DNA from 2 places in the Aminobacter sp. SR38 genome. Region 1 is predicted to be linked to the other one. Evidence: riboswitches for the same ligand, from Rfam matches in the RefSeq annotation. Region 1 holds a riboswitch; the other holds the start of a gene.

Region 1 (4,076 bases):
CGCCTGCCACAGGGTGAAACGGGCAATGCGGAAGAGATAGGAATCGAAGGCGTCGGCAGCACCTTGTGGATTGCGTGCGGCCTCGATGCCAAGACCGGCAAATGCGCCGCCGATCAGGATGCCGATGGCCGCCAGCGCGATGATGCCGGCGGCGATGCGGGGGTCTGTACGGCTCACCGACATGCAGGGCCGCGATTGGCTGGGCGCAGGTGCGGCAGCCGCGATGGGTCGCGCTCTGTCCCACCCCCCTCTGGCCTGCCGGCCATCTCCCCCGCAAGGGGGGAGATCAGCGGCTTGGATGCCCACGCACCACCGGCAACCTCTGGGGTTGGCGAGAGCCATTCCACTACCAATCTCCCCCCTTGCGGGGGAGATGGCCGGCAGGCCAGAAGGGGATGTTCAAGCGCAACCATGGCAGGTCGACAGAGCCTTACTTGCTCATCACGCCGAGCCACTCGTCGACCCAGGCCTTGCGGTTGGCAGCCACCTCGTCGGCGCTGAAGATCAGCGTCTTGGTCGGCTTCACCAGCTTGTCGAAGGCAGGGTTGAGCGGCTTGTCGGTCTTGCCGGCGGGCAGCATCCAGTTGGTTTCGGGTACGGCGTCCTGGAAGCCTGGGCTGGTCATGAAGGCCATGAACTTTTCGGCCAGCGGGTTCTTGGCGCCGGTCGTGGTGATGCCGGCGACTTCGATCTGCAGGTAGTGGCCTTCCTCGAAGGACGCCGCCTGGTAACGCTCGGTGTTCTCGGCGACCATGTGGTAGGCTGGCGAGGTGGTGTAGGACAGCACCATCGGCGCCTCGCCCTTGGTGAACAGGCCATAGGCCTCGCTCCAGCCCGGGGTGACGGTCAGCACGCGGCCCTTGAGCTTGGCCCAGGCTTCCGGCGCCTTGTCGCCATAGACCGACTTGACCCAGAGCAGCAGGCCGAGGCCCGGCGTCGAGGTGCGCGGATCCTGGATCGCGATCTTTTCTTCCGGATTGCCCTCGACAAGTTCCTTCAGGCTTTTCGGCGGGTTCTTCAGCGTCTCGGTGTCATAGACGACGGCGAAGTAGCCGTAGTCGTAAGGAACGAAGGTGTCGTCCTTCCAGTCACCCGGAACCTTGACGTCGGCGCCGGCGGCACCATGCGGTGCAAACAGGCCGGTGGCCTTGGCTTCGGCTGTCAGGTTGGTGTCGAGGCCAAGCACGATGTCGGCCTTGGTCGATGCACCTTCGAGCTTGATGCGGTTGAGCAGTGCTACGCCATCGGCGACCGAGACGAAGTCGACAGTGCAGGCGCAGTCGGCTTCGAAGGCCTTCTTGACCTGCGGGCCGGGGCCCCACTCGGAGGTGAAGCTTTCATAGGTGTAGACGGTAAGCTTGCCTTCGGCAGCGGCAGGGAAAGCAACCGTGGCCAGTGCCAGGGCGGAAGTCATGGACAGGATCAACGAGCGCATCGGCGCCTCCTTCATTGGTGTTGAAAGGGAATTTGAAGCGCCGGGCGTCCGAAGCATCTAATCCCTCCGCCGGTACAAACCGGATCAGGTTCAGCGGGTTGGCCGGGACGGTTCCCTATGCCTCTCAGCCGGCACGCAATTGCGCGACCGGCACCCCGTTAGAGCGGTTCAACAAATAGGCTCGCGCATCAGGCCACGCAAGCGGTAGTTTGCCGGCCACCGACCGCGTCGCGGCCTTCCGTTTCGGCTGCCGGGCTGGTAATGCGCATGCCATGACCCGGTTCACCATACTTCTCGGCGGCGAGCTTTTCCGCACCCCGCGCCTCGACCGCCAGGTGGCGGGCAGCAGGGTGATTGCGGCAGATGCCGGTATCCGCCATGCCGCCACGCTCGGGCTGATGCCAGAACTGTGGCTCGGCGACTTCGATTCCGTGCCGGTAAATCTCGACCCGCGTTTTGCCGACCTGCCGCGGGCGACCTTTCCGGCCGAAAAGGACAGGACCGACGGTGAACTGGCCATCGATGCCGCGCTTCGGCTCGGCGCGACCTCGCTGGTGCTTGTCGGCGCCTTCGGCGGCGCCCGCGCCGACCACGCCTTCCTTCATTTCGCCCTGGCGCTCAGGCTTGCCGAAGCCGGCATCGAGGTGCTGCTGAGCAGCGGGCGCCAGGAGGCTTTGCCGCTCCTGCCCGGCAGCGCCGGCTTCGACTATGAAGACGGCATGCTGTTTTCGGTGCTCGCCTTCTCCGAGCTGACCGGGCTGTCCGAACAGGGCGCCAAGTGGCCGCTCGACAATGTCGACGTGCCGTTCGGTTCGTCGCTGACCCTTTCCAATGAAGTGCGGGGTCCGTTGCGGATTTCGCTCGGTAGCGGCCGTGCCCTACTCCTCGCTCATCCCTTTCCTGCCTCGGATTTCTGAAACATGGCGCCTCCGCTTCTCAATCTCGACGGCATCCGTCTGACCTTTGGCGGCACGCCGCTGCTCGATGGCGCCGCACTGACGGCAGCTGCCGGCGACAAGATCGCGCTTGTCGGCCGCAACGGCTCGGGCAAGTCGACGCTGCTCAAGATCGCGGCGGGCATGATCGAGCCGCAGGACGGCGTGGTGTTCCGCCAGCCTACGGCAACCATCCGCTACTTGCCGCAGATGCCCGACATGGACGGCTTCCCCTCTGTCCGCGCCTATGTCGAAGCCGGGCTCGGACCTGCTGACGATCCGCATCGCGCCACCTATCTGCTCGACCATCTCGGCCTGACCGGCGAGGAGTCTCCGGCCGACCTGTCGGGCGGCGAGGCGCGCCGCGCAGCACTTGCCCGCGTCATGGCGCCCGAGCCCGACATCCTTCTGCTCGACGAGCCGACCAACCATCTCGACCTCTCGGTCATCGAATGGCTGGAAGAGGAACTGATCCGCACCTCCTCGGCGCTGATCCTGATCTCGCACGACCGCCGTTTCCTCGAGCGCGTCAGCCGCAACACCGTCTGGCTCGATCGCGGCCAGACGCGCCGGCTCGACCGCGGCTTTGCCCATTTCGAGGAATGGCGGGACCAGATCCTGGAGGAAGAGGAGCGCGAGCAGCACAAGTTAGGCCGTCAGATCGTGCGCGAGGAGCATTGGCTGCGCTATGGCGTGACGGCGCGGCGCAAGCGCAACATGCGCCGTCTCGGCGAACTGCAGACGATGCGCCAGACGTTCCGCAGCCATCGCGGCGCCGAGGGCGTGGCAACCATGGTTGCGAGCGAGGCGGCAGAATCCGGCAAGCTTATCATCGAGGCCAAGAACATCGAAAAGAGCTTTGGCGAGCTTTCAGTCGTCAAGGGTTTCTCGACCCGCATCCAGCGCGGTGATCGCGTCGGTCTCGTCGGCCCCAATGGCGCCGGCAAGACGACCTTGCTCAAGATGCTGACCGGCGAGATGGAGCCCGATGCCGGCAGCGTGCGGCTTGGCGTCAATCTGGAGATCGCCACCCTCGACCAGAAGCGCGAGGCGGTCGATCCGAACGAGACGCTGTCGAGCTACCTGACCGATGGCCGTGGCGAAAACCTCGTCATCAATGGCGAGCAGCGCCACGTCGTCTCCTACATGAAGGACTTCCTGTTCAAGCCCGAGCAGGCGCGGACGCCGGTGCGCGAACTGTCCGGCGGCGAACGTGCCCGGCTGATCCTGGCGCGCGTGCTGGCGCGTCCGGCAAACCTTCTGGTGCTCGACGAACCGACCAACGATCTCGACATGGAGACGCTGGAACTGCTTCAGGAACTGGTCGCCGGTTTCGCCGGCACCGTCATCCTGGTCAGTCACGACCGCGATTTCCTTGACCGCACCGTCACCAGCATCATTGCGCCCGACGGCGAGGGCCGCTGGATCGAGTATGCCGGCGGCTACGCCGACATGCTGGCCCAGCGCGGAGGCACCAAGCTCGACGACCGCAAGTCGCGCAAGGCAGCCAATGGCCAGGCCTCAGCCGGCCGCGGCGAAGCCGAAGTGCCCAAGGCCGCGTCCAAGAAGCTGTCGTTCAAGCAGAAGTTCGCGCTCGAAAGCCTGCCCAAGAAGATGGAGGCAGTGACCGCCTCGATCTCGCGGCTGGAAAACCAGATCGCCGATCCAGCCTTCTACGAGCGCGATCCGCACGGTTTCCAGAAGAC
Region 2 (4,076 bases), 280 kb from region 1:
GATCGTCTGACGTGGAATGTGCGCCGACACGGTAGGTGACATATTCGACCAGCGTCGGCCCGAGATTGAGCCTGGCCCGCTCCGTCGCCCATTTCGCCACCGCATGGACAGCGAGATAGTCGTTGCCGTCGACACGCAAGGCTGCGATGCCGAAGCCGAGGCCGCGCGCGGCAAAGGTGCCGGAGCCGCCGCGGGCGATGCCCTGGAAGGTCGAGATCGCCCACTGGTTGTTGACGATGTTGAGGACGACGGGCGCCTTGTAGGTCGAGGCGAAGACAAGTGCGGCGTGGAAGTCGCTCTCGGCGGTGGCGCCGTCACCGACCCAGCCGACAGCGATCTTGGTGTCCCCCTTGATGGCGGATGCCATCGCCCAGCCCACCGCCTGGATATACTGGGTGGTCAGGTTGCCGGAAATCGAGAAGAAACCGTGATCCTTGGCCGAATACATGATCGGCAGCTGGCGGCCCTTCAGCGGATCCATCTCGTTGGAATAGATCTGGTTCATCATGTCGACCATCGGATAGCCGCCGGCGATCAGCAGGCCGGCCTGGCGATAGGTCGGGAAGTTCATGTCACCCTGAACGAGCGCCTTGCGGAAGGCGCAGCTAACCGCCTCCTCGCCCATATGCTGCATGTAGAAAGAGGTCTTGCCCTGGCGCTGCGCCATCTGCATGCGCGCGTCGAAGGAGCGCAGCGTCATCATGTGGCGCAGCCCTTCGAGCTGCTCCTCGTCGGTCAGCGTACCGGCCCATGGACCTACGGCATCGCCCTCGCGATTGAGCACGCGGATGATCGAATAAGCCAGGTCGCGGATCGTCCTGGGATCGACGTCGACCGGCGGCCTGTCGACCGAACCCGCCTTGGGGATCGGCACATTGGAGAAGTCGGGGGTGCCGCCCGGGCGCACTTCCGGCTCGGGCACATGGAACTTCAGCGGCGCGGGATTGTCCGTCACGGATGCTCCTCCTGTCGCGTGCGCAGGCCAATTGGTCCTCCCTGCGCGGCAGACAATTTATGTCAGTAACGCTGACCTATTATCCGATCGTCTTCGAAACCGCAATGGGTCTCGATGCCCCCGACTTTGGCATTCTCTCGGCCTCGGCGAAAGGCCGTTGACACGACGCCGGTTCCGCCTCCATGCTTAGGGCTCACCAGGGGGGTCCCGACAAGGGGCTGAGATTCTGCTGGCTCGCGCAGCGCAGTGACCCGTTGAACCTGATCCAGTTCATACTGGCGTAGGGACGGTGCGAGGCGCAGCAGGCCGGATATCCGGCTCAGGCATTCGGGCTCATTCTTGCCCGAAGTCCCCAGGCAAAACCTCTCCTCCTTCTCATCGCATGGACTGGGTCTCCAACCAGGAGGCTCACTCATGAATGCCCACACCCCATCAGTCACCGTTGGCGAACTTCCGGCGTCGCGGAAGGTCTACAAGCCAGGCAAGCTCCATCCCGACATCCGTGTGCCGATGCGCGAGATCTCGGTTCATCCGAGCGCCGGCGAGCCGCCGGTCACCGTCTATGATTCGTCAGGCCCCTACACCGACACGTCGGTGACAACAGACATCGAGCGCGGCTTGCCGCGGCTGCGCGAAGACTGGATCATCGCCCGCGGCGACGTCGAGCGTTATGAAGGCCGCGCGGTCAAGGCTGAGGACAATGGCTTCGTCTCCGGCGAAAGGCTGACGCCGGAATTCCCGGTTCGCAACGCCCCGCTGCGCGCCACCGGCGGCCGCGCCGTCACCCAGCTTGCTTATGCCCGCGCCGGCATCGTCACGCCCGAAATGGAATTCGTCGCCATCCGCGAGAACCTCGGCCGCGAGCAGATCCGGGCCAAGCTTCAACGCGACGGCGAGAGCTTCGGCGCCGTCATTCCCGATTTCGTCACCCCGGAATTCGTCCGCGACGAGGTCGCCCGCGGCCGCGCCATCATCCCCTCCAACATCAACCACCCCGAGAGCGAGCCGATGATCATCGGCCGCAATTTCCTGGTCAAGATCAACGCCAATATCGGCAATTCCGCCGTCACCTCGTCGATGGCCGAGGAGGTCGAGAAGATGGTGTGGGCGACACGCTGGGGCGGCGACACGGTGATGGACTTGTCGACCGGCCGCAACATCCACAACATCCGTGACTGGATCATCCGCAACGCGCCGGTGCCGATCGGCACGGTGCCGCTCTACCAGGCGCTGGAGAAGGTCGGAGGCATCGCCGAGGACCTGACCTGGGAGGTGTTCCGCGACACGCTCATCGAGCAGGCCGAGCAGGGCGTCGACTATTTCACCATCCATGCCGGCGTGCGGCTCGCCTACATCCACCTGACAGTTGACCGCGTCACCGGCATCGTCTCGCGCGGCGGCTCGATCATGGCCAAATGGTGCCTGCATCACCACAAGGAGAGCTTCCTCTACGAGCATTTCGAGGAGATCTGCGACATCTGCCGAACCTATGACGTCGCCTTTTCGCTCGGCGACGGCCTGCGCCCAGGTTCGATTGCAGACGCCAACGATGCCGCCCAGTTCGCCGAACTGGAGACGCTGGGCGAACTTACCAAGATCGCCTGGGCCAAGGACTGCCAGGTGATGATCGAGGGCCCCGGCCACGTGCCGATGCACAAGATCAAGGAAAACATGGACAAGCAGCTCGAGGTCTGCGGCGAAGCGCCCTTCTACACGCTTGGGCCTTTGACCACCGACATCGCGCCCGGCTACGACCACATCACCTCTGGCATCGGCGCTGCAATGATCGGCTGGTTCGGCACGGCCATGCTCTGCTACGTCACGCCCAAGGAGCATCTTGGCCTGCCCGACCGCGACGACGTCAAGGTGGGCGTTATCACCTACAAGATCGCAGCACACGCCGCCGACCTCGCCAAAGGTCATCCGGCCGCCAAGGTCAGGGACGACGCGCTGTCGCGGGCACGCTTCGAGTTCCGCTGGGAGGACCAGTTCAACCTGTCGCTCGACCCGGAGACGGCGCGTTCCTACCACGACCAGACCTTGCCCAAGGAAGCACACAAGGTGGCGCATTTCTGCTCCATGTGCGGCCCCAAATTCTGCTCGATGCGGATCTCCCACGACATCCGCGCCGAGGCGCAGAAGGAAGGGCTGGCAGCGATGGCGGCGAAGTACCGCGACGGCGGCGACCTCTACATGCCGGTGGAAAGCGCCGAACCCGCGGAGACGGCAGGCCAGCCATGAAGGTGCGGATCCGCGGTGCGGGCGTCGCCGGGTTGACGCTCGCGCATGAGCTGGCGACACACGGCGCAAGCGTGACCGTGGTCGACACCAGAAGGCAGATCGCCGGCAATGCCTCATGGCAGGCCGGCGGCATGCTGGCGCCCTGGTGCGAACGCGAGAGTGCCGAAGAGACGGTGCTTTCGCTCGGACGCGGTGCCGCCGACTGGTGGTCCGCCGCCCTGCCCGGGCATGTCATGCGCAACGGTACGCTGGTCGTGGCGCCGGCCCGGGACACGGGTGAACTCGACCGCTTCGGCCGCCGAACGTCCGGCTTTCGCGAGGTTGACGCCGATACGATCGCAGCACTCGAGCCTGACCTCGAAGGACGTTTCGGACGCGCACTGTTCTTCACCGAGGAGGCGCATCTCGATCCGCGCAAGGCGATGCTCGGGCTGCAGCAAAAGCTGGTGCAATCGGGCGTGCGCTTCGAGTTCGGCTACGGCGCCGTGCAGGCACCCGGCGAGCCTGACATCGAGGCCGACTGCACAGGCCTGGCAGACCCGAGGCCGGGCCTGCGCGGCGTGCGCGGTGAGATGCTGATCCTCAGAACGTCTGACATCTCGCTGGCGCGCCCGGTACGGCTCTTGCATCCGCGCGTGCCCGTCTATGTCGTGCCGCGCTCCGGCAACCTGTTCATGGTCGGCGCGACGATGCTCGAAAGCGACGTGACCGGGCCGACTACCGCGCGTTCTGTGATGGAACTGCTCAACGCCGCCTATGCACTGCATCCGGCTTTCGGCGAAGCTGAACTCATCGAGACGGGTGTCGGTGTGCGGCCAGCCTTTGCCGACAATTTGCCGCGTGTCGAGCGCGACGGCAACACGATCCGCATCAACGGCCT

The links. A riboswitch is a leader RNA that binds a small molecule or an ion and turns the genes downstream of it on or off. The one in region 1 is predicted to bind thiamine pyrophosphate.
Region 2: it holds a riboswitch for thiamine pyrophosphate, as region 1 does, so the genes downstream of both, thiC (phosphomethylpyrimidine synthase ThiC) here and thiB (thiamine ABC transporter substrate binding subunit) in region 1, are expected to answer to the same signal.

What each region holds. Positions count from the first base shown of each region.
Region 1 is NZ_CP062112.1:3,602,059-3,606,134, forward strand. Features, by position in the region: gene thiP (thiamine/thiamine pyrophosphate ABC transporter permease) at 1-183, opposite strand, end outside; gene thiB (thiamine ABC transporter substrate binding subunit) at 431-1,435, opposite strand; TPP riboswitch at 1,480-1,603, opposite strand; gene IG197_RS17585 (thiamine diphosphokinase) at 1,708-2,352, shown strand; gene IG197_RS17590 (ABC-F family ATP-binding cassette domain-containing protein) at 2,356-4,076, shown strand, end outside.
Region 2 is NZ_CP062112.1:3,881,093-3,885,168, reverse strand. Features, by position in the region: gene IG197_RS19060 (3-methyl-2-oxobutanoate dehydrogenase (2-methylpropanoyl-transferring) subunit alpha) at 1-955, opposite strand, end outside; TPP riboswitch at 1,144-1,260, shown strand; gene thiC (phosphomethylpyrimidine synthase ThiC) at 1,370-3,196, shown strand; gene thiO (glycine oxidase ThiO) at 3,193-4,076, shown strand, end outside.